One region of the Flexibacterium corallicola genome, then DNA from elsewhere that is predicted to be linked to it. Evidence: predicted binding sites of a transcription regulator. Region 1 holds the regulator's gene; each other region holds the start of a gene.
What was found. Region 1 encodes PhoB, which activates phosphate uptake and scavenging genes when phosphate is short. Its sites were predicted from a motif close to TGTCATNNANCTGTCAT; they were not measured.
Positions count from the first base shown of each region.

Region 1 (10,101 bases):
CTCCGCCGATTCCCTTGGCAACAGCCATTACATCTGGTTCAATTCCTGCCCATTCATGGGCAAAGAACTTACCTGTTCGCCCTACACCACACTGAATTTCATCCAGAACCAAAAGCAAGCCATGTTCATCACAAAGGGCGCGCAGCGCTCTAAGGAAGGCCGGATCAAACGCCTTAATGCCCCCTTCACCTTGAATGGGTTCTAGCAAGATAGCCGCAGTTTGCGGACCAATTGCAGCTTTGACTGCCTCCAGATCGGCAAAAGGAACTTTGTCGAACCCTTCCAGAGCAGGGCCAAACCCCTCAAGGTATTTCTGCTGACCGCCTGCGGCAAGGCCGGCCATTGTCCGCCCGTGAAAGGCACCTTCGAAGGTAATGATCCGATATTTTTCGGGTTCCCCCTTGGCATAGAAATAGCGCCGTGTAGTCTTGATAGCGCCTTCCACAGCCTCAGTGCCCGAATTGCAGAAGAACACCTTATCGGCGAAGCTATTGTCCACCAGAAGTTGCCCAAGCTCTTCCTGCTCTTTACTGCGATAAAGGTTCGACACATGCCACAGGGTTTCCGCCTGCTTTTGTAAAGCCTCAACGAGTTTTGGATGAGAATGTCCCAAGCCGCTCACAGCAACACCAGAAGCGCAATCCATATATCGTCGACCATCATTCGCATACAGCCAGACACCTTCCCCCCGCTCGAACTCAAGCTCGGAACGTACATAGGTCTGAAAGAGCGACGAAGTCGTCATATCCTACTCCTTGGATAGGGTCTCTTCTCATTCGAAAGAAGAGCAATTTTGTTTCAGCAAGCAACTAAGAGAACGTCGTTTAAGACCCCTTAATTTCAAAAGAAGTTATATAAAGAGCTTTCACTTCTAACTGTCAATCATCTTTACGTATTGCAAAGGTTTTTTGCCAAGTTTACAGGACTAAAAAGCCCTCTTTATTTACGTTTCAAACGCTCGGCCTGATAGGGACACCAAACACAACTCAAGGTTATAAATGCCACCATACTTTATAGCTAGTATGAATACAGAGAGCTTCTAGCAAATGGGGTGACACAAACAAACATCTTAAAAAATTCTCATGTATTTATTGAGAAGTTGGCAAGCCGATATTAATTCCAGCAAAAAAAATATTTAGAATTATTTGCAGTACATACAGTTATTATGTCCATTCGACCACCACGAGATCATGGACAACTCCTTGACTTAGTTTAATTCTGGGGAAAACCGACTACAAACCAACATGATTTATTTGGCATCATTGCTACTCCAATATTCACTATAGTAGGGTCAGTGCTAAGTGGGAAACACCTTCTCGTTTCCAATGACTGGATGTAATGCAGCTAATCTACAGCGACTACACACAAAAGTTGTACTCGAGAAGACAGTAGGAAGATGGGGACTTCTATGAGCTGGACGACTGATCGTGTTGAACTCCTAACCAAGCTATGGGCTGAAGGTCTCAGCGCTAGCCAAATCGCGGCAGAACTGGGGAATGTCACTCGAAACGCAGTTATAGGAAAAGTCCACAGGCTAGGCTTATCCGGCCGTGTCAAATCAACGAACTCTAGTAAGCCACGGCGTAACACTTCTTCTTCAACATCACCTTCTCCCAGAAAAACTGCGCCTCCTGCATCTGCAAAAAGTGACAGTGCACCCGTTAAAGCTCGAAGTGCTTCTCCGTTATCTCAACAAACACACCAACCAAGTGTGTCTGGGGCAAACGCCTTAAAGATTGAGCCGGAAATTATCCCGGTGGGAGAGATTGAACCAGTTTCTTCGCCTGATAGCCTGATGCCAATGTCGGAGCGGGCGACTATACTTAGCCTGAATGAACGCACTTGTAAGTGGCCTATTGGTGATCCCGGCGGGGAAGACTTTCATTTTTGCGGGCGTCAATCAGATGGATCGACACCATATTGCGCTCACCATCGCAGGGTTGCCTATCAGCCAGTCAGCGAAAGAAGACGCGAACGTAAAGCAACTGCTTAAGTTCAAAACGACATTGTGTCGAAAACCACGTATTGAACAGCAAAAAGCCCATGCTTTTTGCTGTTATTTTTTATAACCTCTTAACTCAGGTCGATTATGCCACTGCATACTGATCGTTAAACGAATACCCAGCGCCCCGAACAGTCCGGATGGGATCTTTCTGTTTTCCGCGGTTTATCGCTTTGCGCAGGCGGCCAACATGAACATCAACAGTCCTTTCATCCACATACACATCATGCCCCCAAACACCATCCAGCAATTGTTCGCGTGAATATACTCGTCCCGGAGCCTTCATCAAAAACTCCAGAAGCCGGAACTCAGTTGGGCCAAGGTGAATTTCCTTCCCCAAACGCCTGACACGGTGGGTCTCCCGGTCCAGTTCAATATCCCCGGACTTTAACTGTGAAGATACGACCTCGGGCTTACTGCGCCGCAAAATGGCGCGAATGCGTGCCATCAGCTCAGGAACAGAGAACGGTTTGACAACATAATCATCAGCTCCGGTGGAGAGTCCTCGTACACGTTCGGTTTCTTCTCCCCGCGCTGTCAGCATGATGATTGGAATCTGTGCAGTTTCCTCTCTGGCTCTCATGCGACGACACAGCTCAATACCCGAGACACCCGGTAACATCCAGTCCAGCAACACAAGATCCGGTTGACTTTCCTGAAGCCGCAAATCCGCCTCATCCCCTTTCATGCAGACTTCCACATTGTAGCCTTCTGCCTCAAGGTTATATTGCAAGAGCAGGCTCAAAGACTCTTCATCTTCAACAACAAGAATATCAGGCATAGTTAAGATGTCTTTCCATGAACTATTAAGTCAACTAGTTCGCCAAGGCGTTCAATTCATCACTTTTGGGCCGCTCGTTCGGCAAGTGCTCCCCGGTGATCTTATAGTAAATATTCTCGGCAATGTTCGTTGCATGATCACCAATTCGTTCAATATTTTTAGCACAAAACAATAAATGCGCACATTTTGTAATGCTGCGCGGGTCCTCCATCATATAGGTAAGCAGCTCTCTGAAAATGGACGTATAAAGAGCATCAATCTCTTCATCCCGCAATTGAACCTGTCTCAAAACCTCCAGATCCCCACTCGTATATGTATCCAGAGTATCCTTCAGCTGGCAAAGCGCAAGGTCTGCCATATGCTCAACACCTTGCGCCCACTCCTTTGAGCCTAACCCCCCCTTTATAGCCAGTGTCCTCTTGGAGATATTCTTGGCCAAATCTCCGACCCTTTCAAGATCATTGGAAATTCGCATAGCCGCAACCACTTCCCTGAGATCACTTGCCATGGGCTGGCGGCGCGCAATAATGGAAACACTCAAATCTTCCAGCTCACTTTGCATTGCGTCCAACCGCTTGTCAGCCTCAATCGTACTTTCAGCCAGTTTCCGGTTGTCGGTCAAAAGCGCTTGAATAGAGTCTCTAACCAGAGTTTCTGCCATACCGCCCATTTCAAGAACCCGCGTGGCAAGATTTTTCATTTCATCATTAAAGGCCGACACAATATGGTCTGACATAGCCAATCACCTGTTATGCTTTCGTTCTTATCAGCCAATGCGGCCAGTTATATAATCTTGCGTGCGCTGGTCTTTTGGGTTCGTAAATATATCGTTGGTTAAACTTTCCTCCACCAAGCTTCCGAGGTGAAAGAATGCGGTGCGCTGGGAAACACGGGCAGCCTGCTGCATGGAGTGCGTTACGATAACAATCGTGTAGTTTTCACGAAGCTCATCAATCAACTCCTCCACCTTGGCAGTGGCAATGGGGTCCAGAGCCGAACAGGGCTCATCCATCAAGATGACTTCCGGAGAAACTGCAATGGCTCTGGCGATACACAGCCGTTGCTGCTGACCGCCGGACAGTCCCGTCCCTGGCTCATCCAAGCGGTCTTTGACTTCTTCAAAAAGCCCCGCCTTTTGGAGACTGTTTGCTACAATTTCTTCAAGATCAGACTTTGATTGAGCAAGACCATGAATACGCGGACCATATGCAACATTTTCAAAAATCGACTTTGGGAAAGGGTTGGGCTTTTGAAAAACCATACCCACCCGTGCTCTCAGCTCAACAACATCAATGCTGGGATCATAAATATCGTCGTGGTCAAGGTAGATCCCTCCTTCCACCCGGCAACTTTCAATCGTATCATTCATGCGGTTCAGGCAACGTAGGAACGTTGATTTCCCACACCCCGATGGACCAATAAGTGCGGTTACCTGATTCTTTCTGATCTCCAGATGAATAGCGTTGAGAGCCTGCTTTTGACCATAGTAGACACAAACGCCTTCACCACGCATTTTTAATGGTATTTCTCTATCGGTTTCCATAGTCACATCATTCACCACTGGACCAGTTATTTGGCTTCTGCCTGTTGTTTCAAACTTGTACATTTCACCCTCAAATCACCAGCGACGTTCAAACTTCTTGCGCAAAACAATTGCGATTGCATTCATGCAAATTAAGAACCCGAGCAGCACCATGATGGCTGCTGACGTTTTTTGCTGGAATGCAGGCTCGGGAAAGTCTGCCCACATGAAAATTTGCACTGGGAGAACCGTAGAAGGATCCAGCGGAGTACCTGGTACATCCACAATGAAGGCAACCATACCGATCATGAGAAGCGGGGCGGTTTCGCCCAACGCCTGCGCCATTCCGATGATTGTTCCCGTCAATATCCCTGGCATGGCTAGAGGCAACACATGATGGAACACGGCTTGTAAGCGAGATGCACCGACCCCCAAGGCCGCTTCACGAATTGAAGGCGGTACAGCCTGCAGAGCAGCTCGGGACGCAATTATAATGGTTGGCAAAGTCATCAAGGCAAGGACCATTCCACCAACAACGGGGGCGGACCTTGGTAGGCCAAACACATTCAAAAAGACTGCCAGCCCCAATAGACCAAACACAATCGACGGGACGGCCGCCAGATTGTTGATGTTTACTTCAATAAACTGGGTCCAGCGGTTTTTCGGTGCAAACTCTTCCAGATAAATTGCGGAGGCAACACCTACTGGAAAGGAGAGAGAGAGTGTCACGATCATAGTCCAGAAAGTGCCGACAACGGCTCCCCAAATACCCGCCATTTCTGGCTCGCGACTGGCCCCTGCTGTTAGGAAAATACTATTCCACCGGTTACTTATCTGGCCTTTTTGCTCCAGATAGTCTGTATAAGCGATTTCCCTGTCAGAAAACTTCCGCGATGATTGAGGAACTTCAATTTTCTCAAGTGACCAATTACCCGCTTGCGCAGTTACTGAATTCTGTATTGGTATCAGAACCGGGCCACTTGCTTGGTTTCCGTCAATCTCATCAACTTTAAGCACGCCGCCAGCAATATTGATGAAGTAACTTGGCATTTCATCATTTAACTGCTGTGGGCCATTCAGCTTGGACAGACGCTGATCAATTCGTGAAAGGTCTACTTGCAGCGCAGAAATAATGTCCTGTACTCGCTCCTGAGAGGATTTTGCCGCAGAAAGCTCTTCTTCCAGCCGCTTTCTTTCCAAGGGGTCAGACTGAGTGATCCTGCCAGATAGTCCATATATCTTTGAAAGTAGATTTTTTTCCGACTGTCTGCGTAGCGCAATTCGCCGCCTCAGGTCTTCGGCCTGCCCATTCAGGTAGGCTGTAATTTCATCCCGAACCGGCCCCAGAACATTTCCGGCCATATGAACAGAGGCCGTCGAGCTGGTGATACTCACACTTGCTGCACTATCAGGATCAACAGAAGACTTTTTGGTGATCAAGCCTTTCAAATAAAGATCTGCATAGTCCGACAACGGCAGAGCAACGGAACTCTCCGCCCCTAATTGAACTTTCTGAGCAATAACTTCCCGCTGAAGAAGGATTCCCGCACCCGACGACAACAAAGAGTTGAGAATTTTGCGGTCCTTGCGAGTGGAAACAAATGGTAAGCTCTGCTTCAAACTGCTGCGCAGTATCCCATTATAGCTGGCAGCCTGTGGTTTATCCGGGTTCACATTATTGGAGGACAGGTCCACCGAGACTGTCACATAGTTATAGGTAAATGCGGGCAGGCCTTTGGAGATAATCGATCCCAGCAGTGCAACCAGAAAGACACCAGACACCAACAAAGCGGCAACGCCGTAGAGCTTGAAACGGGTTTCAGCTGCATAGCGTTTCTTTAACCTCTGCCGAGCCCTGTGACCTGTGTGAACAGTTTCACCAGCAACATCGATTTTTTCATGAGCAATATTAGTCATATTGTTCTCTATATTTTTTCACAACGCGCAGAGCGAAGATATTTAGGGCAAGCGTAATGCAGAACAGAAGTAGCCCCAGAGCGAAGGCAGCCAGCGTTTTTGCACTGTCAAACTCCTGATCCCCAACGAGGAGAGTAACGATTTGAACTGTGACTGTTGTGACAGCTTCCAGAGGATTAATTGTCATATTCGCAGCCAGACCTGCAGCCATGACAACGATCATGGTCTCACCAATGGCACGAGAGATTGCCAAAATCAGCGCGGAAACAATACCGGGAAGTGCTGCAGGGAGTACAACGCGCACAATCGTTTCAGACTTTGTTGCTCCAAGTCCAGCGGAGCCATCTCTCAAAGATTGCGGAACAGCGTTTATAACATCGTCCGACAAAGAGGAGACAAAGGGAATGATCATAATTCCCATGACCAGCCCTGCTGCAAGAGCGCTCTCCGAAGAAACAGAGAGGCCGAAGCTCTCTCCCCAGCCACGGATCAACGGGGCAACGGAAAGAGCTGCAAAGAAGCCATAAACAACAGTTGGAATACCGGCAAGAATTTCAAGCAAGGGCTTGGCCGTTGCGCGAATACGGTTCGAAGCATAATCCGACAAATAAATCGCCGACAACAAGCCTATGGGAGCCGCAACTGCAATGGCAATTGCGGTAATCAGCATTGTGCCAACCAGCAGAGGGATAGCGCCAAAAATCTCTGTGTTTACTTGAGAGCTTTCCCCGCCGGCCCCTTCAAAGGCACTTTGCGGGCTCCAATGGGTTCCAAAGACGAAGTCCAGTAGAGGAACCTGCCGGAAGAACATCAAGCTTTCGAAGATGAGAGACAGGACTATGCCAAGAGTTGTGAGAATTGCCACACCTGAACATATAATGAGAACGCCCATGACCGTTTTTTCGACAATATGGCGAGCCCGTAACTTTGGATTGATTGCCTGTAGACCGAAGAATAATCCGGATGCCACAAGGCCACATAACACCCCACCAAGCAATATGGCGCTGATCAGATCATAGCGAGAATAGAGGTTTGCAGCGAACTCTTTACCTTCATTGGAAAACCCGACAAGTCCACCATAGGTGATGGCCTTGGCATCACGCAGGAACGCTTGCAACTGAGGAGCTGACAACTCAGCAATAAAGTCGGAACTTCTTACAACGACTAATTTATCAATAATTCCGGGAGCGAGAATAGCCCATACGAGCACAAGAAGAATGCCGGGAACGATACTGAGAATTGCAAGAAAACCCCCGTGATAATTCGGTCGGGAGTGAAGCTTTTTCAAGTCCCCCTCAACAACTCCTATGGATTTGGAATGACCCAGCACATACGCAAACAAGGCCAGCCCAAAGAGGCAAATTAGATATGTCCAGAGCATCTTACGCGTCCCGCCATAAAAGCTTCCCAGCCCTTGGCCTTTTAGTATTCCGTTAAGTAGTGGCCGGACCTTTAATGCCCGGCCGACAGTTTTTTAGGAGCACTTGGCTCTACTTAAAATGAAAGTGGTGTCAGAGCTGAAGCGGAAGAGGAAACCGTTTCACGGTCAGCCACTGGCAGTGGAATAAGTCCTTTATCTGCCAAATAACCTTCATCACCCCAAGTATCTTCATGAGTAAACTCCGCAAGATACTGTTCAATACCTGGTATCACACCCACGTGCTCTTTCTTAATGTAGAAGAACAGCGAACGGGAAACAGGGTATCCACCCTCAGCGATTGCCTCAAAAGTTGGCTCAACACCAGCAATCTTGGAGCCCTGAATTTTATCGGCATTTTGATCAAGGAAAGAGAACCCAAAGATGCCCAGTGCATTCGGGTTGGCATCCAGCTTTTGAACAATCAGATTGTCATTCTCACCGGCTTCGATATAGAAGCCGTCCTCACGAATTTCATGACAAGCTTTTTTAGTTAACCCAAGCTCCTTGGCAACAGGAACCTTTTTACAGCCGCCCTCCATCGCCAGTTCGGCAAATGCATCGCGTGTACCTGATGTAGGAGGGGGACCGAGCACTTCGATTTTTGAGGCTGGCAAAGCAGGATCTATGTCAGACCACTTCTGGTATGGATTGGCGACAAGCTTCCCATCAACAGGAACTTCCTTGGCCAGAGCAAGAAAAATCTGGTCAAGTGTCACATCCATCACAGCTGTTTTCTTGGAATTCGCCAGCACGATGCCATCAAAACCGACTGTTACTTCTACTGGGGTAACACCGTTCTCATTACACTTAACGAGCTCCTTGCTCTTCATGCGCCGAGATGCATTTGTGATATCGGGTGTATTTTCACCAACCCCTTCACAAAACAGCTTGATGCCACCACCAGAACCGGTGGACTCCACAACCGGAGTTTTGAACTCAGTTTTTTGACCAAACTGCTCGGCAACAGCTGTAGAAAAGGGAAATACTGTTGAAGAGCCAACAATCTGGATCTGATCACGAGCCTGAGCAGAACCTGCAGCAATTGTACCAATTAATGCAAGCGCTGTAACACTTGCCAAACCTTTAATATCCACCTGACATCTCCTTGGGAGCCTAGGTTATAAATCCATAGACCCCACACAATTTCCAGTGGGGTCGCTAGGAAACATAGCCAAGAGCCATGATGGTTATATGAAGGTTTGATTTCAGTTTTATGACAGCGCAAACAATTGAAATTGTTAGATAATAATTTCCTATGCCTCAATTAAAAGTTTACTGGCCGCAGGAATATAAACGCGAAAGGCTGTCCCCTCTCCCAATGTACTGGAAACTTCGAGTCGGGCGCGGTGACGGGTTAAAATATGTTTCACAATAGCAAGGCCTAGCCCAGTCCCCTTTTTTTGGCGGCTGGTTTGGGTATCTACCCTATAAAAACGCTCTGTCAGGCGAGGTAAATGTTCTTCTGCAATCCCCTGCCCATAGTCTCGAACAGTTATGCACCACCCCCCTTTAACAGAGGCTGCAGCTTTATCTGCCTCAACAGATACATCCACGCGCTTTCCAGTTTCCCCGTACTTCAGGGCATTCTCGACCAGATTATTGACAACTTGAATGAGTTCGTCCCGCTCTCCGCGCACTGACACAAAGTCATCTGGTATCTTCAGGCTCAACTTAACTCCCATTTCCTCTGCAAGAGGAGACAAGCCATCGACACTATGTTCAATAATAGTCCGCAGATCGATTATTTGATCGGGCTGCACGTGCTCTTTCATTTCAATGCGGGAAAGAGAGAGAAGGTCATCAATCAACCTACGCATACGTTCAGCCTGATTCAGCATAATACTCAAGAACTTTGAACGAGCCGCTTCATCATCCTTGGCGGCTCCTTGAATAGTTTCAATAAACCCCGTGAGTGATGCCAAAGGTGTTCGCAGTTCATGGCTAGCGTTCGCCACAAAATCCGCCCGCATTTTTTCAAGTCGTTTGGTTTCAGTAAAGTCTCGAATTACGACCAGAATCGGCTCCGCCTGCTGGCGCTTCCCGCCCTCACCCTTATTGCTACTGGAGCGCATTGGAGAAATGTAGGCCTCCAACCACAATTCTATGGGTACCTTTTCAGACCATTCAATGCTTTCGGGCTCTCCGCCGTGGCTAACACGATCAAGCGCCTCCAATAAAGAGGGAGCACGCAACCTGAACGACAAAGGATCTCCTGAAGCTATTACACCAAAGCGCTCCTGTGCCACGCGGTTGGCAAACAGAGTTGTTCCCCTTTCATCTACGACGTAGCAAGGATTGGGCAAGGCGTTGACAGAGAGCCGCATCCCCCGATCTACCAGTTGCCCTATGCCTTTCCGGCTTATGCTGCTCGGCTTTTTCAAGGTTGTACGGGTTCTCATCCCCCCTCCAATGAGGGTCACGAAAACGATAGAAAATCCGGTAAATGCCGCCCAAAGCGG
Region 1 covers NZ_JARRCW010000001.1:3,331,101-3,341,201, forward strand. The annotation lists gene P6574_RS14560 (aspartate aminotransferase family protein) at 1-745, opposite strand, end outside; gene P6574_RS14565 (GcrA family cell cycle regulator) at 1,409-1,993, shown strand; gene phoB (phosphate regulon transcriptional regulator PhoB) at 2,088-2,783, opposite strand; gene phoU (phosphate signaling complex protein PhoU) at 2,818-3,519, opposite strand; gene pstB (phosphate ABC transporter ATP-binding protein PstB) at 3,550-4,326, opposite strand; partial or broken gene pstA (phosphate ABC transporter permease PstA) at 4,402-5,118, opposite strand; partial or broken gene P6574_RS22155 (DUF3333 domain-containing protein) at 5,743-6,222, opposite strand; gene pstC (phosphate ABC transporter permease subunit PstC) at 6,215-7,603, opposite strand; gene P6574_RS14595 (PstS family phosphate ABC transporter substrate-binding protein) at 7,717-8,736, opposite strand; gene P6574_RS14600 (ATP-binding protein) at 8,896-10,101, opposite strand, start outside.

Region 2 (10,101 bases), 2.4 Mb from region 1:
ATACGGTCAAGATACGGAATACATGATTAAATTTGTCAGCGAGTTCTCGGAGCTTGGTGAGTCACTCCACCTCCCAATTAATACCTATTCGAGCGGGATGAAGGCACGACTGTCTTTCGGTGTAAGCATGGCAATCGATTTTGACTACTACTTGATCGATGAGGTCACCGCAGTTGGCGACAAACGTTTCAAAAGAAAGTGTGACGAAGTTTTCAAAAACAAACTCGCGCACTCAAATATCATCATGGTCTCTCACTCGGAGAGGACAATTAAGAAATATTGCGATCAAGCCTGCGTTCTGCACGACGGGGATATTTTTTTGTTTGAGAGTGTTAAGCAAGCGCTGGAGCTTCATAACGAATTACAGTCTGTAAACCCCTTCGCGAAGAAGAGTACCAGGCAGTAACAAAGTAAACAAGACCCCCTAAAGATAACGGCACCACGTGTCATCTAAGTCAAATCTACCAACTTCGTTGATGGGAGAGTTTCTCGTCAAATGATGATTATAACAACACTCAGATTCGAAATACCTGCCTCCCTTTATCTAAGAACTCGCATTCACTTTTCAAAAGAACGCTCAAAGACACGCTCTGCTAAACCAATGTTAATCAAGCAGAGCATGTTTACCAAGCCAACCAATATTGCAGGGCTATTATCGCTCTCGCATAGAAAGAGCAATCTGGTCCCTCAGTGGTTTTACGATGTAGGATATAACACTACGTCGCTGTGTTTGCGCAAAGGTGTCAACGGGCATGCCTGGGACAAGTTTTTTGTTCCCCAGCTTCGCAAGTTCACTTTCAGGGATAGCAAAACGTCCAGTGTAATAAGATATACCAGTCGTTTCATCCTTTGTTAGATCGGGAGAAATTGTAACCAATTGCCCCTTTAGCTCGGGCGTCGTCTTTTGATCAAAACTTGTCAGGCGCATTGTGGCCTGTTGCCCGATGGATAACTGATCCCGGTCAACAGGGCGAATTTGTACTTCAGCCACAAGTTTGTCTTCATTAGGTACAATAAGCATAAGGGTGTCGCCCGGTGCGATAACCCCTCCTATTGTATGGACAGCCATTCGATGGACTGTTCCGGTGCGCGGTGCGCGGATCTGAACTCGCGCCAATTCATCTTTAGCTGTCACCATCTGCTCTTCCAGCTTCACAATTTCCGAGCGAGTTTGCTGAAGGAGTTCAAGGACGCTGGCGAGAAAATCATCATGCAGCTGAAGTTTTTGGAGCTTGCGTTCGGAAATAGATTGGCGAGCTTTTGCAATGGAGGCAATCAGCTCCCCGCGCTTTCCTTGCAGCTCACTTTGATCACGCTTCAGTTCCGTAACACGTGTTTTACGAACAAGCTTCTTGGAATATAGGTCCTTCAATTCCTGAAGCTCGTCATCCACGATATCCAGTTCAGACTGAACTGCACTATGTTGCGCTTCCAAACCAATTATCTGCTGCTCGAACTGGCGAACCTGCTCGTCCAGCTGCTTTTTCTGCCCACCCAAACTTTTACGGCGAGCAGACATAAGTTGCAACTCCCCTTGCAAAACTGCGTCCATCTCCTGTTCAGGAAGCTCAATCATGGAAGCAAGTGTGAAGTCCGGGTGCTCCGCAGTATCCCGTTCGGCGATGAGGCGTGCATGCAGAGCATTCTGTTCCGCTAGCTGCTGATTAAGAATTGCGATATTTGCTTGAGTGACCGTGGAATCCAGACGCGCTACCACGTCGCCAGCTTCAACGCTATCACCGTCTTTGACCATGATTTCAGAAAGGATCCCCCCTTCCTGATGCTGAACCTGCTTTGAGTTTGTCTCCACCACAATGTTGCCTTGCGCGACAACGGCCCCGTTTATTTCTGTGAAGACTGCCCAACCGCCTATCCCCAAAAGAAGGGCAGCAGCAGTCAAGGCGCCAAACTGAAAATGCTTGCGAATGCTACCGTTAATTTTATGTTCTGGTTTTACTTGATTATTCATTACGCAATCTCACGACGAGGGACTGGGGAGAGGACTTGTTTCATGACTTCATCTTTGTCACCAAAGGCAGCCTGCTTCCCGTCTTTCATGCAAAGCACTTTGTCAACTGATGACAAAGCACTTGGACGGTGAGCGATGATAACAGTGATACAACCTTGTTGTCTTAAAGAGCGAATAGCATTTGCAAGCGAAACCTCACCAGTATTATCGAGGTTGGAATTAGGCTCATCAAGAACCACAAGGAAAGGCTTCTTGTAGACTGCACGCGCAAGAGCTATGCGTTGCTTCTGTCCCCCAGACAAAGCATATCCTCCCGCTCCGATAACGGTATTATACCCCTCCGGAAGAGAAACAATAAAGTCATGCAAGTCTGCGGTTCGAGCTGCTTCGATAATATCATCCGAGGATGCCTCAGCTTCAAAACGAGAGATATTTTCAGCAACAGTGCCGTCAAAAAGTTGAATTTCCTGAGGCAAGTACCCAATAAAACGGCCAACTTGTCCCTCATTCCATTGATCAAGCTCGGCATCATCCAAGCGAACTGAGCCACGGAACGATGGCAACAAACCAACCAAAGATCTGGCAAGTGTAGACTTACCGCTTCCTGATGGCCCGATAACGCCAAGACCATCGCCAGCTTTCAAATCGAAGTTAATCCCTTGCAGGTAAGGTGTCTTTGACCCAACAGGTCCAGCAAACAGTCCCTCTACACGAAGCGACCTTGCCGGCAAAGGCAGTTCCATGACTTCCTTTTCTTCCAGAGCTGGAACGACTTCCTTAAGCCTTGCAAAGGATTGACGTGCTCCAAGAAATCCACGCCATTGTCCAACTGCCTGTTCAACTGGAGAAAGCGCACGCGACGTCAAAATAGATGCGGCGATCATGACACCTGGTGAAATTTCCTGCTGGATGGCAAGCCATGCACCAATTCCGAGGATGCCAGATTGCAGAAGAAAACGGATTGTTTTGATGGAGGTCGAAAACAAGCCAGACCAATCCGCAGCTCCACGCTGTGTGTTTAGGTAGCGCTCATTTTCTGCTGACCAACGCTGCGTTAAGGCTGGCATAATGCCCATTGCCTTTACAGCTTCCACATTGTGGCGACTTGTTTCCACTAAAGCTGTGCGGCGTGCAGTTGCACCAGCTGCTTGCCTCGTTGGTGCTCTTGTCAGCATTTCTGACAGGCCAATAAGCAAACAGATAATGATTGCACCACCTAAGGCAACAAAACCCAAAATACTGTGAAATAGGAAGACGATACCCAAGTAGATAGGCATCCAGGGAAGATCGAAAATTGCGGAAGGCCCTGGACCGGAAAGGAATTGTCTTACCCTGTCCAAATCCTGAACCGGACGAATAGAGCGTCCTTTTTCACCACCGCGCAGAGGTAAAAACGTGGAGGTTCGAAAAATATCTCCTGAAAGAGATGCATCCAGCTTTTGCCCCAGCCTTAATAAGATACGTCCCCGCAGCCCCTCCAGGAGGCCATAGAACATATAAAGTGTGGCGGCCAGAGTAGATATAACAACCAAGGTAGGAACGGAACCACTTGCCAAAACCCGGTCATAGACCTGAAGCATGAACAAAGGACCTGTTAACATTAATAAATTTATAATAAAACTTAAGTAACCAACACCCCAAAAGCTTGAAGTTAAGGACTTAAATGCGACGCTAACCTGCGAGCTATTTTCTGCTGATCGTGTTGTCAAGATTTTTCTCTATATTTATTGTATTTTTCTTCTCTAACTTTACCTTTCGAAAATGTAACCTAAAAAAAAAGGGGAGGCAAGCAACCTCCCCTTTTTATGATTAAGCAATTGGGCTAATACCACCCAAATCCAACCCGATTACAAGCGGATCATGGTCTGATGCACCATAAGGTCCATCATCGTAAAACCCTGCATCGGTGAAGCCACTGTCGTAACTCAACAGGTCAGGCTCGTCAGCATTTATGTGCCATTCAGTTACGCCAGTTACCTGATCAGCAAGACTGTCGGAGGCAAGTGCCTGATCCAAAGACCCTTGCTGGCCATCGAATACGAAGCTGTAAGCCTCATCCGAACCAACAAACTCGTCAATGATATCAACCATACCGGCATCATCTCTCAATGCATCCAACGGATCTTCCTGCGCATAAGAATTGAAGTCACCAATAACAAGGAAATCTTCATCAAGTCCGGCACCTGCATAGTCAGTCTCTATCCATGAACCAAGCTCAGAAGCTGCGTCCGTACGCACTTGGTTCCAGAAGCCCTGACCATCGTTTTGATCGAAGTTCGGATCAGCAAGAAGAGCTTCCAGATCAGCTGTTACCTGCGCAACATCTTCCGCTGGAATAGTACCCGCGTCCAGCTGGCTCTGGATATCCTCAGCCAGACTATCCAGACCGCTTGGCCCCTTTGATTTGTAGTGATTTACGCCAAGCGTAAAGACTTCACCGTTGTTATCTTCAAAGGTCGCCACTGTCGTTGGACGGTTGCGATCGTGATCACTCACATAATCCCTGCTGGCATACTCCTGTAACCGCTCAGCGATCGCATAGGTTTCAGCTGCACTTGGCTCTTCATAAACCAGAACATCAGAAGTAACGAGGGAGAGCTCGCTCTCTTTATAGATGATACCAGTGGTAATGACGTCGGTACCAACAGGAGCACCATCCGATGGGTTTACATAAGTGTACAACTCATCCGTACGGCCTTGCTCAATCAATTCCGCATTCAAAGCATCAACAAGGCTTTGAATCGCACTGTCATCACCAAATCCGTTGTTTTCAACTTCCTGCACGCCAAAAACATCCGCATCAATTGCAAGCATTGCATTGACAAGCTTTGCAGTCTGACGCTCCAGATCCGCTTCACTGCTTGCACCACGTTCTCCCAAAGAGGTGAAGTAGTTCAGAACGTTAAAACTGGATACTGTCAGGTTTCCACCTGTATCTTCTGGGGCATCAGTACGAGCGCCGGAATTAGTGCTCTCATCAATGGAAATCTGGTCATCTACATAGACCCGATATTCACCATAGGAGTAGGACATAACGCCTTCTACCGGAGCATCCAGCTCTGCGCCAAGGCGCAGTGTCGCCCCTTGAGAGAAGTCATCACCTGCATCCAGATAACCGTTACCGTTATCTCCCTGCTCTTCACTGACAGGAACGAAAGTGAACTCATCAGGGTTCTGGGTGCTATTTGCATCATCAATGATGATACGGTTGTTCTGGTTCTGCTCGATAAGCTCGGCAACTTCCTCAGCCTGATCTTGAGCATCATAGATCTGGGTCGGCATGGTTTGTGTACCAGCTGATACAGTAATTTCTCCATAACGGTCGAAGGAGAAGTTCTCGATAACTGTCAGCGCTTCACCATTATTGGTATCAAGGCTGATACGCATGCCCTCATACTTCTCTAGCGTTTCTGAGTTGGCAAATGGCAGAGTGACTTGTGCTTGAGACGGCAAGTTATTTCCGGAGCTCAATACAGTGAGGTTGGTGATGTTTGAAAGCTGGGTCTGGCCAAAGTTTTCACCGACAGTTCCTCCCAGTTCCACATGATCTCCAACAGCAATAGTTGGTGCAGAACCCGTGTAGACAAACACACCTTCAGATGTCTGGTCATTTCCATCTGAATCGCTGTCTTCTTCTTGCAAGAAGAAGCCATCTTCCGCCACATAAGTAACAATTGCACTCACGTTAACAGCTGCGCCAACCATTGGGCTCTCATCACCGCTCCCCTGAATTTCAGAGATTGCCGTGATGGAATAATCATCATTGATGACTGTTGTTGTCGCAGAACCGGAAGAAATAGTGCCACCGACAGGGTTAGTAAGCGAGACTGTCAGACCTTCATCAAATTCCGTGACGATGTCGCCCGACAGTTCCAGTGAAATGGTTTGAGAAGTTTCACCCGCTTCGAAGGACACAGAGCCAGTTGGCAGCACGCCGCCGAAGTCTTCTGCGTCCACATCCCCTTCAACGTAGAACTCAACGGAACCTGCTTCAGAAGCATCACCACTGCGCATAACTGTGAACTCAACAGTAGTTGTACCGCTATCACCTTCTCGAATGGTTGCTTCATTTGCAGCCACTGAGAACGTTGGCTCAACAGGTCCAGTGTCACCTGTACGATCGCCTTCAAGCTGCAAGTTTTGGAAGGCAAATGCTTCTGAACCACCATCAGCTGTAGACTGGAATGAAACTGTCAGTTCCGATCCTGTTCCTGCGATATCCGCCAGCAATGTTTGCAACTCGTTGCTTAAAGTAACGCCGCTTCCTGTTTCAACCAAAGGATCGTCAAGCGATACCCGCGTTCCCCCCGCAAGGGTGTATGTCTGGCTTTCATCTTCAGAAGCCTCAAACGCAAACAGCTCTTGAGAAGCTCCGCCATCAATGGAGTAGGTAAAGACAAAGCTGTCATCGGCTTCGAAATCACCCATTGCACCAGCGTCCAAAGACAGAGCAATGTTGCTGTATCCGGAAATATCGAAGGTCCAGCTGGCAGTTACCGGGCCGGAGTTATCGCCATTGATTGTGTCAACTGCACCGAAGAAACTATCCGTATTCGTGCCAGCGTCAATAATGCCAGCAGTATCACTTGGATAAGTAGAAGAGCTTTCATCGACCAATGAAAACGGAACATCGTCCCCAACCTGCATGATACCGAATGCATCTCCTCCACTGGAGAAATCAGGCGCATCATTGGTGTAGCTCACGAGATTTCGGCTTTCCGAATTCAGCAGATCATAGGCAAATACCTCACGCTGGATTGGTTCACCTTCAATTTTCAGGTTCTGCAGAGCCAGAGCTTCGGAGCCACCATCAGCTTGCGCTTCCACAATGATTGTCAGCTCCGAGCCGACACCTTCAATGTCACCAAGCAGGGTCTGCAATTCATTTGAAAGGACTGTGCCTGTTGATGTTTCCACCAGAGGGTCGTTGAGAGTGACTTCAGAGCCGTTCGCAAGCGTATAGGTCTGGCTTCCACTCTCATCAGCAGAGAATGTAAACAGAACCTGCTCTTCACCACCATCTAGCGAATAACGAACTTCAAAAGAATCCGTCGCCTCAAAATCGCCCATTGCACCAGCATCAAGAGCGACACTCAAATTCATGTAGCCGGAGACATCGAAGGTCCATGATGCTTGAACAGGCTCTGAGTTATCAGCGTTTTGAGTGTCGACAATACCGAAGAATTCATCGGCATTTGTTCCAGCATCAATTATGCCTGCAGTATCACTGGTATTGGAGGAATTACTCTCATCAAGCAGCGCGAAAGGAATGCTATCGCCTACCTTCATTTTAGCAAATGCATCACCGGCCGATCCAAAGTCTGGCGCAGTATTCGAATAATTCAGCAAACCTTCACTGGAGGAACCAACCATATCGTAGGCGATTGTTTCGCGAACAACGTCGGCCACAGTTACAGTAATCGATTGCACATCTGTTGCGCCATTGCTGTCTGTCACGGTAATATCCAGACTATAAGTATTATCGCCATCACTATCAGCCGGTGCTTCAAAATCTGCCGGAGTGATAAAAGAAAGTTCGCCTGTTTCGGCATTAATCTGGAAGAGGGCGCTATCTTCCCCACCCGAAATTGAGTAGGTCAGCGCATCACCATCAATATCAATGGCAGACGCCGTTGCAATGCTTGTCTCACCTTCATTTACTTCTACGGAGGTTGGAAGAGACAAAACCGGAGCGTCATTTGTGCCCGTCACAACAACAGTAACGGTTGCCTCGGTTTCACTTCCCTGCCCGTCTGTCACAAGGTAGGTAAATGTATCTTCGAAGGTTTCACCTGCGGCCAAATGATCAAACACGCTTCCAGCATCGTAAGAAATGCTCTCACCATTCAAGGAGACTGTGGCACCTGCTGCGCTGTTTGAGACGCTGGTGATTGTGAGTTCATCCCCATCAAGCTCCAGATCATTTGCCAGTAGCTCGGACGCGGTGAGGGACAAACCGCTATCTTCATCAATCGCAACAGTATCTTCCGTTGCAATCACTTCATTGTTTGTACCATCTAGATACAAAGTGTAATCATCACCCTCAAAATACAGGGATTCAACGTTTGTCAGGGTATCAATCTGGCTCGCATCAAGCGCTGCAACAGATGTGAAGCGTGCAAAGCCAAATCTAAAGCTTGCTACGCTGTAGTCCCGAACAGACCCGGAATACCATGCAGTATCAAAGCCGAAACCACCGTCAATGATGTCGTTCCCATCTCCTCCAGAGATTGTATCGTCACCAAAACCAGCAAAGACCGTGTCATCGCCGGCACCTGCCTCTATCCAGTCATTACCTAGACTGGAGAGAATTTTGTCTGCACCGTCTGTACCTTGCAGTGCATCATCCCCCCAAGTGCCGAAAATATAGTTCTTTGAGAACCAGCCATTCTTACGGAAGTGGTAGGTCATATTACGGAACCCCTGCAACTAATGCTCTAAATATCCCCCACCCGGGATACCTAGAATTTTAAGCTTTATTTAACCAGTAAAAATACGATCAGCTTAAATAAGCCTTCGTATAGCAAAGCACACTACTCATCTATTACTATAAATTAACAGCAATATTACACTTTATTAACCATATATTATGGGGTGAAAATGCCGATGATTTAGCTAAGTTATTGAAATAAAATTCATTAAGGTAAAAATTTTTCAATCACAACCAAAACTCAAAAGCGGTGTTTTTTACCCACCTTTTCAATCTATTGTGATAATTGTAATTTTTTACGTATCTATGATTGTAGTGAATATTAATACTTTCGTATCAAAGTGCAGAATCACACTTACGCAAGTAGAAAGGGAATGAATACAATCTTCCTTTCCAGAAAGAGATTCATTCCCTTTTCCAAGCCTCAACAGCCCTAAGTAGGCTAGACTACAAAGTAGGTTTTAATTACTACGTCCTCCAAATCGGATTAGACCAAGCCCGTTTCCCAGCTCTGTCAACAATTGTAATACGCAGCCAATCTGAACTCTTAAAATACTCCAATGGAAGCGAGGTCTTTGTTATGGCTTCTCCGTGGATAGCTGTAGCTTTAATGCCCCTGCCCTGCACAAGAACAGAAGATACGGCACTACACTCAACTTCAACTAGATCCCTGTTCCAACGAATGCTATGCAACTCTGGTCCCTGCGAAGAATAATAGTGACCGGCTTTCAGCGCTGCCAACAAAGCCTCCGGGCTATTTTCTGAGGCCTTGACCATAACCCAGCCACCAAAATGATCTGGCCCTTTGAAGTGGGCATCATCAGTTGCACACAGCGTCAGCTTTTTCCCCTCATCCAAAAGGTGTTCAAGCGTATGAAACCCAAACCCGCGATCCGCACCTGTAAAACAGTCGTGGTTGTAGGCCTCCACTGCATGAGCCGCTTTTAAACTACGTGCATCATTCATGGTCAGGCCAGACCATTCCGGATGGGCTAAAACGACAAAGGCTCCCGCATCCCGCGCTCGTTGAGCGATATCCGACCCGTTTTCCTGATCAGGTACGGGGTAAAAGTCTGGGGAGTTAGGGGGAGCAAAATCCTCAGGCAAACCAACTGCCAATATGTGCCAGAGAGACCCATTTTCCATTGCCCCAGAGTGCAATTCCGCACCTAAAATAGTTGTAAACCCCTCCCGTCTAAAAGGGCGTGTATCAACAATTGGGTAGTCATAGCAGCCCACAAAGTGATCCGTTACAGCAATAAAGTCATAGCCTTCTGCATGATAGCGCCGGCAAACTTCTTCTGGTGTCAGTGTACCATCCGACCTGTTTGAGTGCGTATGCAGGTTTCCACGGTAAAACCGTCCCTCTTTCTCAAAAGTTCCTTCCGTTTTCATTGCCTAATCCCCCTTTCTGAGACTGCCTTGCAAGAATCGCAGGTTTTTCCTATCTTGTTTAAATGATTGATCTTTCCCAGTTACCCTTTTTAATTTCTGCCGGACGATGGCAAGAAGCCGAAACGCTTTTGAAAAAAGCCTCCCGAAGAAAAGAGTGTCCTGCAGAATTGCACTACAACCTTGGAAAGGTTTACGAGCAACTTGGAAAGACAGAGAAAATTGGCCCATGCTTTTTGCAGGCCGTCCAAAAACTGCCGGATTATTCAATTGCATGGTTTGAACTGGGCCGCTGGCAAGTTGCCCAAAA
Region 2 covers NZ_JARRCW010000001.1:946,321-956,421, reverse strand. The annotation lists gene P6574_RS04380 (ABC transporter ATP-binding protein) at 1-406, shown strand, start outside; gene P6574_RS04375 (HlyD family type I secretion periplasmic adaptor subunit) at 653-1,969, opposite strand; gene P6574_RS04370 (type I secretion system permease/ATPase) at 1,969-3,678, opposite strand; gene P6574_RS04365 (ExeM/NucH family extracellular endonuclease) at 3,779-8,380, opposite strand; gene P6574_RS04360 (CehA/McbA family metallohydrolase) at 8,868-9,794, opposite strand; gene P6574_RS04355 (tetratricopeptide repeat protein) at 9,857-10,101, shown strand, end outside.
Region 2: a site for PhoB is predicted at 8,524-8,540, ahead of P6574_RS04365 (ExeM/NucH family extracellular endonuclease). Genes of this name have one in related genera too.

Region 3 (10,101 bases), 570 kb from region 1:
TTTGGAAAAGAGGCGATCAAGCCGTTTACAATCGCCTTGATGCTGGCGATAGCCTATGCCGCTTCCGTTGGCGGCATGGCCACATTGATTGGCTCCACCCCGAACCTCGCCTTCCTCAGTATTTATGAGAAAAACTATCCCAACGCCCCTGCCTTCGCCTTTGCTGACTGGATTTTGATGGCACTTCCCATTGCGGTGGTCATGCTAGCCTTTATCTGGCTCATACTGGTGAAACTGTTGTTTCCTACAGGAAAAGGGATCAGCCTGACCCGTGAAGAGATCGATCAGGATTATCTCAAGCTGGGAAAGTGCTCCCCCGAAGAGTGGTGGGTACTCGCCATTTTCTCGATCACAGCGCTCTTGTGGGTTACACGCAGGGATCTGGAGTTTGGATTTGCAACATTGAAAGGCTGGGCAGAGGCTTTTCCTGTCATAGCACTAATAAATGATGCCACGGTCGCTGTTTTAATGGCCTCTATCCTCTTCATTGTGCCAACCAGATCAAAACCAGCAAGAAGGATTAGCGCTACCCTCTTGGATTCCAACTGCTTTTCAAAATTGCCATGGGGCGTGATTATTCTGTTTGGCGGAGGGTTCGCCCTTGCCGAAGGTTTTTCTGTCACCGGTCTTGCGGACTATTTGGGGGATCATCTGGCCATTTTGAGCAAACTGCCAAACATTGCAATTATCATTGTAATTTGCATTGCTATGACTTTGCTTACGGAAATTACATCAAACACAGCAACCACCTTGGTCATGCTGCCAATTCTTGTGGGCCTGAGCTCGTCCATCAATGTAAACCCGATCCTCCTCATGCTCCCCACAACTTTTGCTGCCTCCTACGCTTTTATGATGCCGGTTGCCACACCTCCCAACGCTGTTATTTTTGGGAGCGGCAGGTTGAAGATCAGCCATTTCATCAGGGCCGGTATTTTAATGAATGTAGTCGGAATTTTGACAATTACACTGGCCGTTTACTTTCTGGCGGGCCCCATGCTGGGAGCAGACATTCACACCCGTCCATCATGGGCTCAGTAAATTCGTCAAGGAGGGTAAGAGGACGTCTATTTCCTTAAGGTAAGGGAATCCTATTGCCATACTGCAACTAAACTTTCCATTTATCTCCCAAATACAACGGTTCTGGCTTATTGGACATTCGGATAGGGTCTTCACTAGCCTTTTTGAAGCGGCTAGAACTGAAAACGCGGAGTGGTTCCGGCATCATATTTCGAGCCAGTCCCTCAATAACCAGCTTGGCAAGAGCGGGTGAGAATTTGAAGCCATGGCCTGACAAACCACCAATAACCCACTTCTTGGGTGCAAGGCGGTCTATAACATAATTTCCGTCTAAGCTGTTGGTATAATAACAGCCATGGCTTTGCTTATGTGCCAAGCCTGCCCCTGTCACTGAACACAAAGCTTTGGAAATTTCCTCTATATGTTCGCGGGAACAGCTCCGCTCACAAACACCCGGAGCCATGGGGATATCCAGATAATTATGCCAGCCAACCTTCATAGTATCAGGCCCAGTTGGAATTCCGTAGAGCATACGTCCGTCACGCCCCTCAATAATAATGATTTTATTAAAAATTTTAATAGGGGTGTCGTAGGAAAAATAGTGGCAATACACACGAGTGCTTGTGAGAGTTTCTTTATATTCGGGCCAATCTGCTAGCCAAGGTCCACAGCAATATATAGTTGGAATATTGTGATCATCTTCGACTTCGAACTGGCTGTTCTCTAGAAGATCTACTCCCGCATTCAAACAAAATTGTTTAAGAGCATTAATGGCGACGTTCGCCAGAATTACACAGGCCCGATCTTCCAGAACTATTTTGGCTTTCTCCCCGCCTCTTATATGAAACTGCAAAGGAGAAAAACAATGTGCCGGTATATTGAATGCCTTAACAGCAGCTTTTACACCTTTGATAAGTGGTCCAGCTTCGTTCCCTAGGTAATAGGCACCCACTTCATCAATAACCTTTTCACCACTAACGTGTTCCAGCCATTTCCAAAGATCAAGCGATGTACGGGCTAACTGGACATACTCCAGTCCCTCCCAATAGGCACTGCGGAAAATGCGGCTATCTCCATGACTGGAGCCCAGATCATGACCTGTGGTAAACTGTTCAACTATTTGAGGGCGAAAACCTGCCTTAACCGCCTCAGTTGCGACCCAAAGCCCAACAATACCTCCGCCAATGATTCTCAGATTCATGGGGTGTTCCGCTATGTGTTTCTATAATTCCGTCTCTGGCAATAGCAAAATAAATAGTATCGTAGGACCTGAAAATCTCTTAAATGTACTTAGGTCCGTACCAATAAAAGAGGCCCCGCCAAATCCTAGGCGGGGCCTCTAATTTTCACTAGGGATGCTAAACTTAGTCGATTAGCTGGAGCAGCTTGTCGATGGAGCCTTTGGCATCGCCGTAGTACATCTTGGAGTTCTCTTTATAGAACAGCGGGTTTTCGATACCGGAGTAACCGGTGCCCTGACCGCGCTTGGAGATGAACACGTTCTTGGCTTTCCAAACTTCCAGCACCGGCATACCGGCGATTGGGGAGTTTGGATCTTCCTGTGCTGCCGGGTTCACGATGTCGTTGGCACCGATGATAATCACAACGTCCGTTTCTGGGAAATCGTCGTTGATCTCATCCATTTCCAGAACGATATCGTAGGGAACCTTCGCTTCAGCCAGCAGAACGTTCATGTGTCCGGGCAAGCGGCCAGCAACCGGATGGATTGCAAAGCGAACGTCTTTACCCTTGGCACGAAGACGTTTGGTCAGCTCGGAAACGGATTGCTGTGCCTGCGCAACAGCCATGCCGTAGCCCGGAACAATCACGATACTATCGGCATCGTGCAACGCTTCAGAAACATAGTCACTGTCCGTTGGAACCATTTCCCCTTCGATCTCTTGTGCTGGACCGGAGGTGTTGCCAAAGCCGCCCAGAATAACCGAGAGGAAGTGGCGGTTCATAGCCTTACACATGATGTAGGAAAGGATCGCACCGGAAGAGCCTACAAGAGCACCTGTCACGATGAGCAGATCGTTGCCAAGCAGGAAGCCTGTTGCCGCAGCTGCCCAGCCCGAATAGGAGTTGAGCATGGAAACCACAACCGGCATATCCGCGCCGCCAATGGCCATAACCATGTGAACACCGATCACAAACGCGATCAAGGTCATCAGGTAAAGCGTCCAGGATCCAGCATGGTTCATATACATGACCAGAAGGATAAGAGAGACGATTACCATAGCCGCATTGAGCAGGTGACGACCGGGCAGGATCAGGGCTTTACCGCCAATGCTTCCAGCCAGCTTGCCATAGGCAATGATGGAACCTGTGAAGGTAATCGCACCGATGAACACGCCGAGGAAGATTTCCACTTCGTGAATAACCTGAGCAGCGCCAACAAGGCCCTCAGGCGGATTGATGTCGGAGTTGATGCCGATGAAAACAGCAGCCAGACCCACGAAGGAGTGCAGCGCCGCCACAAGCTGCGGCATGCCCGTCATTTCAACGCGCTGCGCCACAATGACACCGATAACCGCGCCAACCACAATGGTGATGATCAAAACAGTGACAACTGCGCCGCTGCCAAGATTAACACCAGTGCCCAAAATGGTGGCGAGCACAGCAATAGCCATACCGACAATACCGAACCATACGGCTCGCTTGGCGCTTTCTTGATTGGAAAGTCCGCCAAGAGACAGAATGAACAGGACGGTGGCCGCAATATAAGCGGCGGTTTGAAGTCCGATAGACATAGTTCTTCGCTCCCCGCTTAAGACTTGTTGAACATCTGGAGCATACGGCGTGTCACCATGAAGCCCCCGACAATGTTAATGGTTGCAATGAGCACCGAAATGCCAGCCAAGATCATGACGATCCAACTTGGCGATCCCAGCTGCAGCAAGGCGCCCAGAATGATAATGCCGGAAATGGCATTGGTGACCGCCATCAGCGGTGTGTGCAAGGAGTGGGCAACGCCCCAGATAACCTGAAAGCCCACGAACACAGCCAGAACAAACACGATGAAGTGCTGCATGAAGTCAGCCGGCGCATACATGCCGATAAGACCCATCACAACTGCGCCGGTGGCCAGAAGGCCAAACTGGCGACGGCCTGCCGCTTTATGGGCAGCTGCTTCTTCCGCGGCCAGCTCTTCGGCAGTCTTTTCAGGTGCCTTTGGCTTTTGCGCGGCAATGGCTGCAATCTTTGGCGGAGGTGGCGGGAATGTAACCGCCCCTTCGTGCGTCACGGTCGCACCGCGGATCACATCATCTTCCATGTTGACGTTTGGCTGACCGTCTTTTTCAGGGGTCAGGTCGTCCATCATATGGCGGATGTTGGTCGCATAAAGCGTCGAGGACTGTGCGGCCATGCGGGACGGGAAGTCGGTGTAGCCGATAATGGTCACGCCATTATCAGTGACAACTTTTTCGTCCTGTTTGGTCAGTTTACAGTTCCCGCCTTTTTCAGCGGCAAGATCCACTATCACCGAACCGGCTTTCATGGACTGAACCATGTCCTCGGTCCACAGTTCCGGCGCCTCACGGCCCGGAATCAGCGCAGTGGTGATAACAATGTCCACCTCTGGAGCCAGTTCGCGGAATTTGGCAAGCTGCGCCTCGCGGAACTCTGGCGAAGAAACGGAGGCATATCCGCCCGAAGACGCGCCGTCCTGCTGCTCTTCTTCAAAGTCCAGATAGACGAACTCCGCCCCCATGGATTCGACCTGCTCAGCCACTTCCGGGCGAACGTCAAATGCAAGAGTGATGGCACCAAGAGAAGTAGAGGCGCCAATGGCTGCAAGACCTGCAACACCTGCACCCACAACAAGAACTTTCGCAGGCGGTACCTTACCGGCAGCAGTGATCTGACCTGTAAAGAAGCGTGGGAAATTGTTACCCGCTTCGATGACAGCACGATAACCGCCAATGTTCGCCATGGAGGACAGTGCGTCCATTTTCTGCGCTCGGGAGATGCGCGGCACCATGTCCATTGCCAGAACAGTGACGTTCTTGTCAGCAAACTTCTTTAACAGCTCTTCATTTTGAGCAGGCCAGAAGAAGGAAACTAGAATCTGTCCGGAACGAGAAAGCGCCAGTTCACTTTCTTCTGGCGGACGGACTTTGGCAACAATATCCGCAGTTTCCCATAGGGCTTTCGCATCGGCGACAACCTTAACACCCGCAGCGGCATAGTCCTCATCGGAGAAGTTAGCAGCACTACCGGCACCACTTTCAACTACGCACTCATACCCTAATTTTGCCAATTGCTTGGCACTCTCAGGCGTCAGAGCAACGCGCTGTTCCCCTTCAAGGACCTCCTTTGGAGCTCCTATAATCATGGTCATTCCTTTTTTCCGGCTCCTCACCTGAACACATCAAACAAGGGCCTAGCCTAAATACGCCGGGGTAGAATTCCCAATACCCCTAAAATTGTTCGGTCAGCCATAACAACCAAGTTATAATAGCCAAACAAATCTCAATGGCATAACTCGACACATACCACCCCGAATTGTCAATTGAGACATGCTCATTCGGGTAGGTAGTTTTAGTTGATCCACAAAATATAACAGGAAATCAAAGCGGGAATACTTCGACTTTAAGCTGAATTACGCATGTATTAGTTCATAGCGCCGCAAGAAATTAAAAACTAAAAATTCTAGAGAGAGTAGAAATATAGGTCCTTCACCTGACCATTACGTCACAAAAGCGTTGCGCGGGGACTATCTACCGCACCTACACTTTAGGCCTACTACGAACTATCTAACAGTTGAACTCAACAAACTTTAGGGGAGAAAAAAAATCAAGGCCAACAAAGTCATGGTAACCCAGTCCAGCCCCGTCACGTAGCTTCCCAGTCATATAAGTTTCAAAATTCTGTCATCGGGCCTCCATATGCCACCGCTAGCGTCAGCGCGTTTTTCGGCTTTCCCAATGGAGTTCTTGAATGCGAAAACAATATATCACGCTTTCCAGCGCAGTTACATTTACGGCTCTGGCGCTGAGCAGTACCTCGGTTACGCTCGCTGCCGACCAGCTTTATTTCGAGCGTGTCGCCACCTACCCCGTTTATAAAACTCTGGAGGAAAGCGCGCAGCTGGACACCAAGACATCTGCCGAGATCATTGCCGCAACTGATGATGAGAAAACACTGGTTTTCACCGATAGCCCCGCGCACGCGCTGGTTTTCCTTGGCATTGATGACATCTACCAGCCATCTCCCAAAGGGCGCGTTGCCTTGAGCGGTGAGCCCACCTCAGTCGCGGTTGCCGGAGGCTATGCCTATGTGGGCGTAAATACCTCCCAAAGTTACACTCAGCCTTCCGGTCACCTTGCTATTGTCGACGTGAAGACACTGGCAATAACAGGCCAATGTGACCTTGGGGGGCAGCCGGATTCCGTTGCCCTTTCGCCAGACCGCAAGTTTCTCACTGTGGCCATTGAGAACGAGCGGGATGAGGATTTGAATGAGGGCGTTATTCCGCAAGCTCCAGCCGGTTACCTTGCGTCCTTTGATCTGGATACAAATGGGCAACTGCAAAACTGCGATAGCGTTCGTCGCACAAGTTTGAGCGGGTTGGCACACGTGGCCCCTTCCGACCCTGAAGCCGAATTTGTTTCCATTAACAACGACAATACCGTAGTGGTAACGCTGCAGGAAAACAACCATCTGGCGCTCGTAGACTTAAAAACTGGTAGGGTGCAAAACCATTTTCCAGCCGGACACGCGTCTGCTATGAATATCCCCGTTAGAAAAGCGAAAATGAGTGATGCCTCTGGCTCCATTAACTCAATCGCCCGTGAACCCGACGCGGTAGCCTGGATCGACGACGAACGTTTTGTTACGGCCAATGAGGGCGATTACAAGGGTGGTTCCCGTGGTTTCACCATCTGGAATAAAAAAGGCGACGTCCTTTTTGACAGCGGTGGCAGCATGGAACATTTGGCCATGTCATACGGGCACTATCCAGCCAAACGCGCTCACAAGAAGGGTGTTGAGCCGGAAGGTGTCGCAACAGGTAAGTTCGGCGAACAGACATATATTTTTGTCAACTCCGAGCGCGGCAACTTCGTCGCCGTTTATAAGGATACGGGCAGCACGCCGGAGTTTGTCCAGTTCCTCCCCACCCATATTGCCCCAGAGGGCTTGCTGGCTCTGCCAAAGCGCGGCCTATTCGTCGTTGCAAATGAGGGCGAGTCCCTTGAGGACAATGTCCGCTCACACCTGAGCCTTTATCAGTTCGGGGCCAAGACCCCTTTTTACCCCCATCTTGTCTCTGACATGGATGACCGCACCAACGCGCCCATAGGCTGGGGTGCCCTCTCGGGCCTTACCGCCAGCAAGCAAGACCCGAACATTTTGTATGCAGTTTCAGACAGCTTTTATGATGAAGCCCGCATCTTAAAAATTGACAGGTCTCATAGCCCCGCAAAAATTATAGAGTACATCACTCTTCCCTCGCCCGCTGATTTGGACTTGGAAGGTATTGCCCTAAGCACCAATGGCGGCTTTTGGCTGGCCAGCGAAGGCAATGCGAAAGACCGCCCTCCTCTTCTTCTGGAGGTTGCAAGTGACGGATCCATTCTTAAAGAAGTCCAACTACCTCAATCTCTTCTTGAGGTGCAAAGTTCCTATTCCTTGGAAGGTGTGGCGGAGTTCAGCTACAACGGGCAAACCAAAGTCGCTGTCGCTTTCCAGCGGGAATGGAAGGACGATCAAAAAGGGCTTGTTAAGCTGGGCTTTTATACCCTAGAAGACAACAGCTGGGCATTTGCCCACTACCCACTTGATACGCCCGCCAGCAAAGCAGGAGGCTGGGTTGGTCTTTCTGAAATTATTTCACTTGGAAATAACCGCCTCGCACTTCTTGAAAGAGACAACAAAGGCGGTCAGGCAGCGGCAATCAAACAGATCACCACAGTCTCCCTTGATGGTATCGATCTTATGCCCCATGGGCAAAAGCTTCCCGTCCTCAAGAAGAATGTCGTTGTGGACCTGCTTCCCGCGCTGTCCCGCAGCAACGGCTGGACACCTGATAAGGTTGAAGGCATGGCACGCACCATAGACGGCGCCGTGATCATCATAACGGACAATGACGGGGTAGATGATGCATCAGGGGAAACCCAGTTCATCAATCTTGGGCCAGCCGACCAGCTTGGCCTGAAATAAAAAAAGCTGCCCGTGATCTGGAATATCACGGGCAGCCATTGATTATAAGCGCTTTAACCTATAGTCTTGAGCCTTTATACTGAAACATATCCAGCTGCCTTGAAGTAATTCCAACACTCTTGGGGTGTGAACAGATCGCATATGTCACCCAGAGCCTTTATCAAGGTCTCAAAGGTTCTGGCTTTCATTCTGCGTAGGTGTGCTTTGAGCTTGGAAAACGCCATTTCGATAGGATTGAGATCAGGAGAATAGGGCGGCAGAAAAAGGAACCAACACCCGCTTTGTCTGAGGGCCCTTGCGGCTTCTGGAACTTTGTGTGTGGACAGGTTATCCAGAATGACCACCGTTTTAGGGTGCAAGCATGGAGCCAGTTGTGTCGTGATATAAGTGGTGAATGCCTTGCCATTCATGGCCCCGTCCAGAACCCAGGGCGCAATGAGTCCCTCGTGGGTCAAACCGGCGATAAAGGTCTGGTTCTGCCAGCGTCCAAACGGCGCTGTGTCAAGGGCTCGTTCCCCTTTAAAGGCTCGGCCTCGCAGCCGGGTTAAATTCGTTTTAACACTGGTTTCATCGAGAAACACCAGTCTCTCAGGCAGATCACGCATTATAGGCTGACGGGTGTGGCGCCATTCATCTCTGGCATTTTGTACATGGAGTTTGCCACGCTCGGTTGCCACCAACGATTTTTTTTATAGGTGTAGCCAAGACGGCGCAAAGCCTTGGAGACGGAAGTATGGTGAACCCTCACTCCCTCAGCCATGAAAAGTGCATCACATAACTCCATCAACGTGATATCTCCGTCTTGATTGACCAGCTCGCGCAAGAAGGAGAGGTAGGGCTCCAATTTTCCGCCTCCCTTTGGGCGCCCTGTCCTGACCGGGATTAAACTCTGCCCCTCCCGAACTTTACGGGCCAAGCGAGATCCTGATGCTGGAGAGATCAGCAGGCGGCGTGCTGCTTCACGCCCGCTCATCCCGGATAAAATGAGCCTTTTAAAGCGAAGGCGTAAATCAAGTGAAAGTGGCCGGCCCATGTGATCTCCTCCCTAAAAGGAGTGAATCACAAATCAACCTGATTGGGAATCCCCAATCGATTCAGCGTTGCGCCTCATTGCTTTAATGTTTTTAAAGCAAAAACCGGTGCCAACTTTACGGCGGCACACTTTAAGGCGTCTCTATCGTGCCTGATCCAGCATGCGCTTGCACTCCAAAAGCTCAAAGAGCGTTGCCTGAAGGCTACGCACCTCGTCTTTTGAAAGGCCGCTCTCCTCATTGGTAGGAACAACGATCTTTTCATTGCCGCGCAAGCGGTCCATGATCCGAAACGGACCGGATGATTGGCTTTGCTGGGCAGTTGGCGCATCATCAGGCAGCACCCCCTCCGGCAAAGCGTCCGGGTCGCCCTGAACGGTTTCATAGTCATTCTCGGCCAGCTGGGTTTCCATTGCAGCAGCTACAGCGGAAAGATCTTCAGCTTCCAGCTCAAGATGGCCGCCCTCCTCACCGACGTGCGCATTCATCACGCCCGCTTGGGTCATAGTTTCACTGCCGTAGTCCTCGTCCTCCATAGACGAATCGTCGGAGGACACTCCGGCAACCCCTTTTGGCAAGGTAGGCATGACTCCGTTGGACGCCGACATCACGAATTTTACGCCCTGTTCACGCAAAATTCGTTGTACACCCTTGATCGTATATCCTTCACCATAAAGAAGGTGACGAATGCCTTTCAATAGCTCGACGTCATCCGGGCGATAGTAACGCCGACCACCGCCGCGCTTGAGAGGGCTGATCTGTGTAAATCTGGTTTCCCAAAATCGCAACACATGCTGGGGAAGGTCCAGATCACTGGCCACTTCACTAATCGTACGGAAAGCGTCTTGGCTCTTTGTCACTGGAAATAACTTGCCTAATATCTATG
Region 3 covers NZ_JARRCW010000001.1:2,757,745-2,767,845, forward strand. The annotation lists gene P6574_RS11960 (SLC13 family permease) at 1-1,038, shown strand, start outside; gene P6574_RS11965 (FAD-dependent oxidoreductase) at 1,106-2,218, opposite strand; gene pntB (Re/Si-specific NAD(P)(+) transhydrogenase subunit beta) at 2,382-3,770, opposite strand; gene P6574_RS11975 (Re/Si-specific NAD(P)(+) transhydrogenase subunit alpha) at 3,788-5,356, opposite strand; gene P6574_RS11980 (esterase-like activity of phytase family protein) at 5,962-8,184, shown strand; one part of gene P6574_RS11985 (IS630 family transposase) at 8,259-8,873, opposite strand; one part of gene P6574_RS11985 (IS630 family transposase) at 8,876-9,217, opposite strand; gene P6574_RS11990 (MerR family transcriptional regulator) at 9,359-10,075, opposite strand.
Region 3: a site for PhoB is predicted at 5,871-5,887, ahead of P6574_RS11980 (esterase-like activity of phytase family protein). Genes of this name have one in related genera too.